2 regions of the Arthrobacter sp. Marseille-P9274 genome follow, and region 1 is predicted to be linked to the other one. Evidence: predicted binding sites of a transcription regulator. Region 1 holds the regulator's gene; the other holds the start of a gene.

The links. Region 1 encodes Rex, which represses fermentation and respiration genes when NADH is low (regulators of the CRP and FNR family bind a similar motif). Its sites were predicted from a motif close to CTTGTGAANNNNTTCACAAG; they were not measured.
Region 2: OC550_RS03815 (MarP family serine protease) is a predicted target of Rex. The motif match lies at 1,094-1,113, and genes of this name have one in related genera.

What each region holds. Positions count from the first base shown of each region.
Region 1 is NZ_CAMPOV010000001.1:2,551,425-2,554,823, reverse strand. Features, by position in the region: gene OC550_RS11775 (HAD family phosphatase) at 1-520, opposite strand, end outside; gene OC550_RS11770 (glutaredoxin family protein) at 758-1,015, shown strand; gene OC550_RS11765 (redox-sensing transcriptional repressor Rex) at 1,092-1,805, shown strand; gene OC550_RS11760 (hypothetical protein) at 1,816-2,628, opposite strand; gene OC550_RS11755 (YceI family protein) at 2,809-3,354, opposite strand.
Region 2 is NZ_CAMPOV010000001.1:848,714-852,112, reverse strand. Features, by position in the region: gene OC550_RS03825 (NUDIX hydrolase) at 1-229, shown strand, start outside; gene OC550_RS03820 (Crp/Fnr family transcriptional regulator) at 331-1,008, opposite strand; gene OC550_RS03815 (MarP family serine protease) at 1,262-2,449, shown strand; gene aroQ (type II 3-dehydroquinate dehydratase) at 2,543-2,998, opposite strand; gene acs (acetate--CoA ligase) at 3,112-3,399, opposite strand, start outside.

The sequences.
Region 1 (3,399 bases):
CGTGCAAGATCTCGCCGACAAGCTGTCCGGTGTAGGCGCCGTCGTCAATTTCCGCGACGGTCCCCAGGGCACCTGTCAGGCCCAGGCGGTCGGCAATGACCTCGGCGACCGCCAGGGGAGTGGCCGTGACCAGCCAGACCCGGCGACCCGCGCGGAGGTGCTGGTCCGCCAATGCGCGCGTGCCGGGCCAGATCCTCGAGGCAATGATCTCGTCGTAGACCTCCTCGCCGAGGGCCTTCACATCGCTCACCAGCAGGCCGGTGCCGATCGCCATGGCGGAATCCCGGACGGCGTGGATGTCCTTGAGGTTCTCACCCGTGAGCAGGAAGCGGCCCTGCTTGATGAAGAAACCGGCGGCATCGCGCAGCCTGAAGGAACCGCGCTGGTACATCTTCAGGCCGACATGGAAGAGACTGGCCCCGCGCATCAGGGTGTTGTCGACGTCGAAAAACGCGGCCGCCGCCAGACGGTCCGGCGGGCCAGAGGTGCGGGCGGCTGGATCCTGGTCGGCTGTCGGCATGTCTCGAGTCTAGCGACCGAGGTCCAAGGGTGCAGACCGCCGGGGAACCCCGACTCCGTCCCCGGCCGCCGGGTCCGGCATCGACGGCGCCGGGTCCGGCATCGACGGCGCCCCGGCCTAGTGTTGATATCCGCGGTGTCCGGCCGCCTGGCCCCGGTACCGGATCGTCCGACGGCCGTGTCCGGCTGGCTGGCGGCCGCGTGGCGCCCCGAGCACGGCTCGCGCTACCTTGGAGCCATGAGTGAATCACCCGCCCCTCCGCACGACCTGCTGCTGCTGACCAAGCCCGGCTGCCACCTGTGCGAGGCCGCGCGACGCACCGTGGCCGAGGTCGCCGAGGAACTTGGGGTGGAATGGCGGGAGCAGTCGATCCTGGACGACGCCGAGCTGGAGCGGCGCTTCGCGGAGGAAATTCCGGTCGTGATGATCGACGGCGTGCAGCGGGACTTCTGGCACATCGATCCGGACCGGCTGCGGTGCCTGCTCACCGCCTGACCGGGCCGCCGGATTGGTGGGCGCCGAACCGAGCCCCTAAAGTTGGGATACAGACCGATACCGTAAGGACCGAACCGTGACTACCCACGATCCTTCAGGTCCCGCTACGGGGCCGGAGACGCGCGGTCGACCCATTCCTCCCGCTTCGGTAGCCCGGCTGACTATTTACCTCAGGGCGCTTAACTCTTTGCTGGCCGAAGGCGTCGAGCGCGTTTCTTCGGAGGAGCTCGCCGAGGCCGCCGGCGTGAAGTCGGCCATGCTGCGCAAGGATCTGTCCTATTTGGGGTCCTACGGCACGCGCGGCGTCGGCTACGAGGTCCAGCTTCTCACCCGGACCATTGCCGCGCGCCTCGGCCTGACCCAGGAGTGGCGGGTCGCCATTGTCGGGGCCGGTAACCTTGGCCGGGCCCTGGCCGGCTATTCCGGCTTCACGACCAGAGGCTTCGAAGTGGCGGCCATCTTCGACGCCGACCCCGCCATTATCGGTTCCGAGGTCGGCGGGCTGAAGGTCAGCGCTGTCATGGACTTGGAGAGGGTCCTGGCGCGCACCGGAGTGAACATGGTGGTCCTGGCGGTTCCGGCCCGGTCCGCGCAGGAGCTCTGCGACGAGCTCGTGGCCGCTGGGGTGCGCAGTATCCTCAGCTTTGCTCCGGTCGTCCTGCAGGTGCCGCCGGGCGTCGAAGTGCGCAAGGTGGACATGGCCACCGAACTGCAGATTCTTGCCTACCACGCACAACGGGCGCAGGAATCGGAACCAGGTTCCGAATCCCGCGCCCGCAGCGCCCGCTAGAGCCAGTCGATCAGCGGCCGTAGATGCCGAACTTCCGGGCCGAGACGGCTTTGAAGTACTCGTTGGCCGGCCGCATGAACAGCAGCACGATCGCAGCGATGCCCAGCAGCGCCGTCAGCGTGTTAAGGCCGAACGGCACCAGGCCCACCAGGGACAGTGCCGCGAAAACGGTGCCGGTGATGCGGGCCCAGTTCTTGCCGGCCTTCACGCCGAAGGCCACCATCAGGTAGAGGCCGATGACGATCAGGCCTGAAATCACGAGGACGACGCCCGCCGTGCCGCTCATCATGTCCATGAACTGCTGTTCGCTGATCTCGCCGCCGGTCTGCGCCAAGGCATCGCGCACGGCAGGGTCATCCGCCATGCCGGCCAGCAGGGTGTCCATGGTGGCGAGGGAGATGATGACCTGGACGGCGGTCAGCACCGCCGCGGCGATGATCAGCCAGAAGGCGATGACGACTTCTTTGGGTCGGGTCGGCACGGCGCCCGGCTGCGGCTGGGAGGAGGGGTAGCTGTACTGGCCCGGCTGTGCGCTCTGGTAGCCGTAGGGGCCGGGCTGCTGGCCGTACTGGGGTGCGTTCTGGCCGTAGGGGCCGGGCTGCTGCCCGTACTGCGGGGCGTTCTGGCCGTACTGCGGCGGGTTCTGCCCGTACTGCGGGGCGTTCTGGCCGTACGGCGGCTGGTTCTGTCCGTACTGGGGCTGCCCGTACTGCGGGGCGTTCTGCCCGTACCGAGGCTGCTCCTGGCCAGAACCGTTGGCCGCTTGGCCGCGCTGCTGTTCCGGCTGGCCGGAGGGATCGGGCTGGTTTTCAGGAGTGGACATGGTCGGATCCTTTTCTTGGCTGCACAGGGAGCGGCGGAAGCATGCAGGCGCCTTCGCGGGGCCTGTTAAGCCAACATTACAGTGACGCCGAGTGCGCTGTGACTAGCCCGAAAGGATGATATTCGGTGCCCGCCGGCGGGCCGGGGCGGAAGCATAGGGCCCCGGCCCGCGGGCAACGGATCAGGACTGCTTGATGAGCGCTGCGTCCAGGTTGATCTTCACCTTGTCGCTGACCAGTACGCCGCCGGCTTCGAGCGCCGCGTTCCAGGTCAGGCCGAATTCCTTGCGGCTGATCTCGGCTTCGCCGGTGAAGCCGGCGCGGGTGGCGCCGAACGGATCGACGGCGACGCCCGTGAACTCCACCTCCACCTCGACCGGCTTGGTGACACCACGGATGGTGAGGTCGCCCGTGAGGGTGTATTCCTCGCCGTCGCCCTCAACCCCCCTCGCGACGAAGGTCATCTCCGGGAACTGTTCGACATCGAAAAAGTCCGTGCCCTTGACGTGGGCGTCGCGGTTGGCCTCGCCCGAGTTGAAGCTGGCGGTCTTGACGGTCGCGTGGAGGGTGGAGTCTGCCAGCGTCGATCCGACGCGCGCTTCGGCGTCTGCGTCCGTGAACCGTCCGCGGACCTTGCTGATGCCGGCGTGGCGGACCGTGAAGCCGATCTCGCTGTGGGCCTGGTCGAGTTTCCAAACGCCTTCTGTGAGGCCTTGGGGCAGTGTCATCTTCGACTCCTTGAACAGGGGTGATTGTCTGGACCAACGGTTCGT
Region 2 (3,399 bases), 1.7 Mb from region 1:
CGCGGACCAGGAGGATACGCGCGGCCGCACCCTCAGCGAGGTGACATCGCCCGCCGTCGAAACCATGCTGGAGAAAATCTCTACCGCCCGCGGCTGCGTCGCGTACCTTTCCCATAAGCGGCAGCCGCAGACCTACCATCCGCAGCTGGTCGTCGTGGACGGAATCCCCATGCTGGAGGTTCCGACGGCGGTGGGAACCGAAGGCGGTTCGGTCCAGCGCGGGCGGTAGCTGCGTCCGGCGGGGGCGGTAGCAGCCTTGGACCAGGACGTTAAATACAGCGGCGGCGGCCACCTGCGAAAGGTGGCCGCCGCCGTCGTCGTTAAGCCGGTTTAGCGGGAACGCTGACGCAGCCGCTGGATGTCCAGGATCACGACCGCGCGGGCCTCGAGCCGGACCCAGCCGCGCTGGACGAACTCGGCCAGGGCCTTGTTCACCGTTTCGCGGGAGGCGCCGACGAGCTGGGCCAGTTCTTCCTGGGTCAGCTCGTGGGCGACCAGGATGCCGTCGGTCGCCGGGCGGCCGAAGCGGTCCGCCAGGTCGAGCAGTGCCTTGGCCACGCGGCCGGGAACGTCGGAGAAGACCAGGTCGGCCAGCGAGTCGTTGGTGCGGCGGAGCCGGCGGGCCAGGGCCTGCAGCAGCTGGGCGGAAACCTCGGGACGGGTCTCCAGCAGGCCGCGCAGGTTCTCGTTCTTCAGGCCGGCCAGGCGCGTCTCGGAAACGGCCGTGGCTGAGGTGGAACGGGGGCTGGGATCGAACAGGGCCATCTCGCCGAAGAGCTCGCCCGGGCCGAGGATGGCCACCAGGTTCTCGCGGCCGTCCGAGGCGGTGCGGCCGAGCTTGATCTTGCCGGAAACGATGAAGTACAACTGGTCGCCCTGGTCACCTTCACGGAACACCGAGGCACCACGCGAGAGGTCAACCTCTGTCAGCTCATCCGTCAGCGCGGCAAAAACGTCGTCGTCGAGGGAAGCGAAAAGAGGTGCGCGGCGAAGTATCTCGATGTCCATTTAGTCTCCTGATTCAGTCATTTTGCTTGGCAGCTGGAACAGAGCCAGCTGCGGCACTGCCTACCATTCTGCCGCATGAGCAGTCGATGTGACATCTTCCACAGGGCGATTTCGCTCAGAGACAACGGGATGCCCCTCCACTCGAGAGCCCACGGCAGGGGTGCCGTAGCGCTTAACCAGTCCGGCCCCGGGCATATTCCCAGCCTCGGATATTAGACTTGTGCATAAACCCCCGGCCATCGATGGAGACAGCTTGCTATTCGGCCTGACGGTTCTCGACGTCGTCCTGATCCTGATCCTGCTTTCCTACCTCATTGCGGGCCTGCGCAAGGGGTTCTTCGTGACCCTGGGCGGAATCGTCGGCTTCATCCTCGGCGCGATCGCAGCCTTCCTCGCCATTCCGTACGTGAGCATGTGGGTGCCCGACCCGGCCTGGCGGCTGACGGCCATCATCGCGGGGGCAATCCTGCTGGTCATCCTCGGGCATGCGATCGGATCCGGCATCGGCCGCGCCATCCGCGGGCGGATCGACTTCCCCACGGTCAGGCCGGTGGACCGGCTGCTGGGCGGGGCGGCGAACCTGGCCGTGGCAGCGCTCGTGATGTCCATGCTGGCCTTCAGCATCGGCGCGCTGGGCATCCCTTTCGTCTCCCAGCAGATCGCCGCCTCCAAGGTCATCCAGACGATCGACTCGGTGACGCCGAATCCGGTCAAGACCTGGCTGGCGCAGGCCCGGTCGATCGCCGTCCAGGACGGTATCCCGATGGTGACGGACCAGGCCGCACCGGCGACCCCGGCACCCGTTCCCGACGCCAGCGTGGACACCCCCGCGCTCAACCAGGCCGCCGCGTCCGTCCTGAAGATCGCCGGCACAGCGTTCCAGTGCGGCCAGAACCAGACCGGCTCCGGGTTCGTCATCGCGCCGGACCGGGTGATGACCAACGCCCACGTTGTCGCCGGCGTAAACGAGCCGATCGTCGAGATTCCGGACGGGCGCGTGCTGCCCGCCCGGGTGGTGCACTTCGATCCGCAGCGTGACATCGCCGTGCTGGCGGTGGAGGACCTTCAGTTGCAGCCCCTCGCTATCGGGGACGTGCTGCCGAACGGTGCCCTCGCGGCGTTCCACGGGTATCCGGCCGGCGGGCCCTTCCAGAGCCACCCGGCCACGGTCCAGGGTAAGTCGACCGTGCTGGTGCAAAACATCTACGGCGCCGAGCCCTCGAAACTCGAGGTGTACACCCTGGCCGCCAACGTGGAGCAGGGTAATTCCGGCGGTCCGCTGCTGGACGACGAAGGCCGGATCTCCGGCATGGTGTTTGCCAAGGCCACCGACGACGTTCCGGTCGGCTATGCCCTGTCGCTGGCGGAGATCCGGCCGGTGATCGACGAATCGATGGTTTACCAGGAAACCGTGGCGGCCGGGCAGTGCGTCCGGAAGTAGCGGAGCGCTTCCGCGGCGTCCGGACGTAACCGGGCAGCATCCGGGCACTGCCCCGGCCGGGCAGCCCGGGCCGGACAGGCCGGGGCAGGTTTCCTAGACCCGGTCCGCGAGCAGTTCGATCGCGAACCGGTAGCCGCTGATGCCGGCGCCGGCGATCACGGCCTCGGCAATGCCGGAGATGTAGGAATGGTGGCGGAATTCCTCGCGGCGGTGGACGTTGCTGATGTGGACCTCGACGACGGGCAGGTCGACGCCCGAGAGGGCATCGCGCAACGCGACGGAGGTGTGCGTGAAGCCGCCGGGATTGATGACGATGCCCGCGGCGGTGCCCCGGGCCGCGTGTACGGCGTCGATCAGGGCGCCTTCGTGATTTGACTGGAAGCACTCCACGGTCATGCCCCGCGTTTCCGCCGCGTCTGCGGCGAGTTTTTCGACGTCGGCCAGCGTGTCGGCGCCGTAGATGTGCGGTTCCCGGGTGCCGAGCAGGTTGAGGTTGGGGCCATTGAGGATCAGGAGTTTGCGGCTGCTGCCGCCGGCGGGATCGGTCATGGTTCCACTATGCCGCACCTGCATGTCCGGCCGGAGGTTCGCTACGCCGCCCCGACACGCACGGGGGCGCCGCAGCTGTGCTGCGGCGCCCCCGTGCGGATGGTGCTGGAGGATCAGCCCTTGAGCGAGGTGGCGATCTGCTGCATGACGGTGTTGTCCGCCAGGGTGCTCGCGTCACCTGCCTCGCGCCCTTCGGCGATGTCCTTGAGCAGGCGGCGCATGATCTTGCCCGACCGGGTCTTGGGCAGCTCCGGCACGACCAGGATCTGGCGGGGCTTGGCGATCGGGCCGATCTCCTTGCCGACGTGGTTGCGCAGCGTTGTCACGATCTCCGGGTCCTCCGCGGCGCTGCCGCGCAGGATCACGAACGCCACGACGGCCTCGCCGGTCGTGTCATCCGC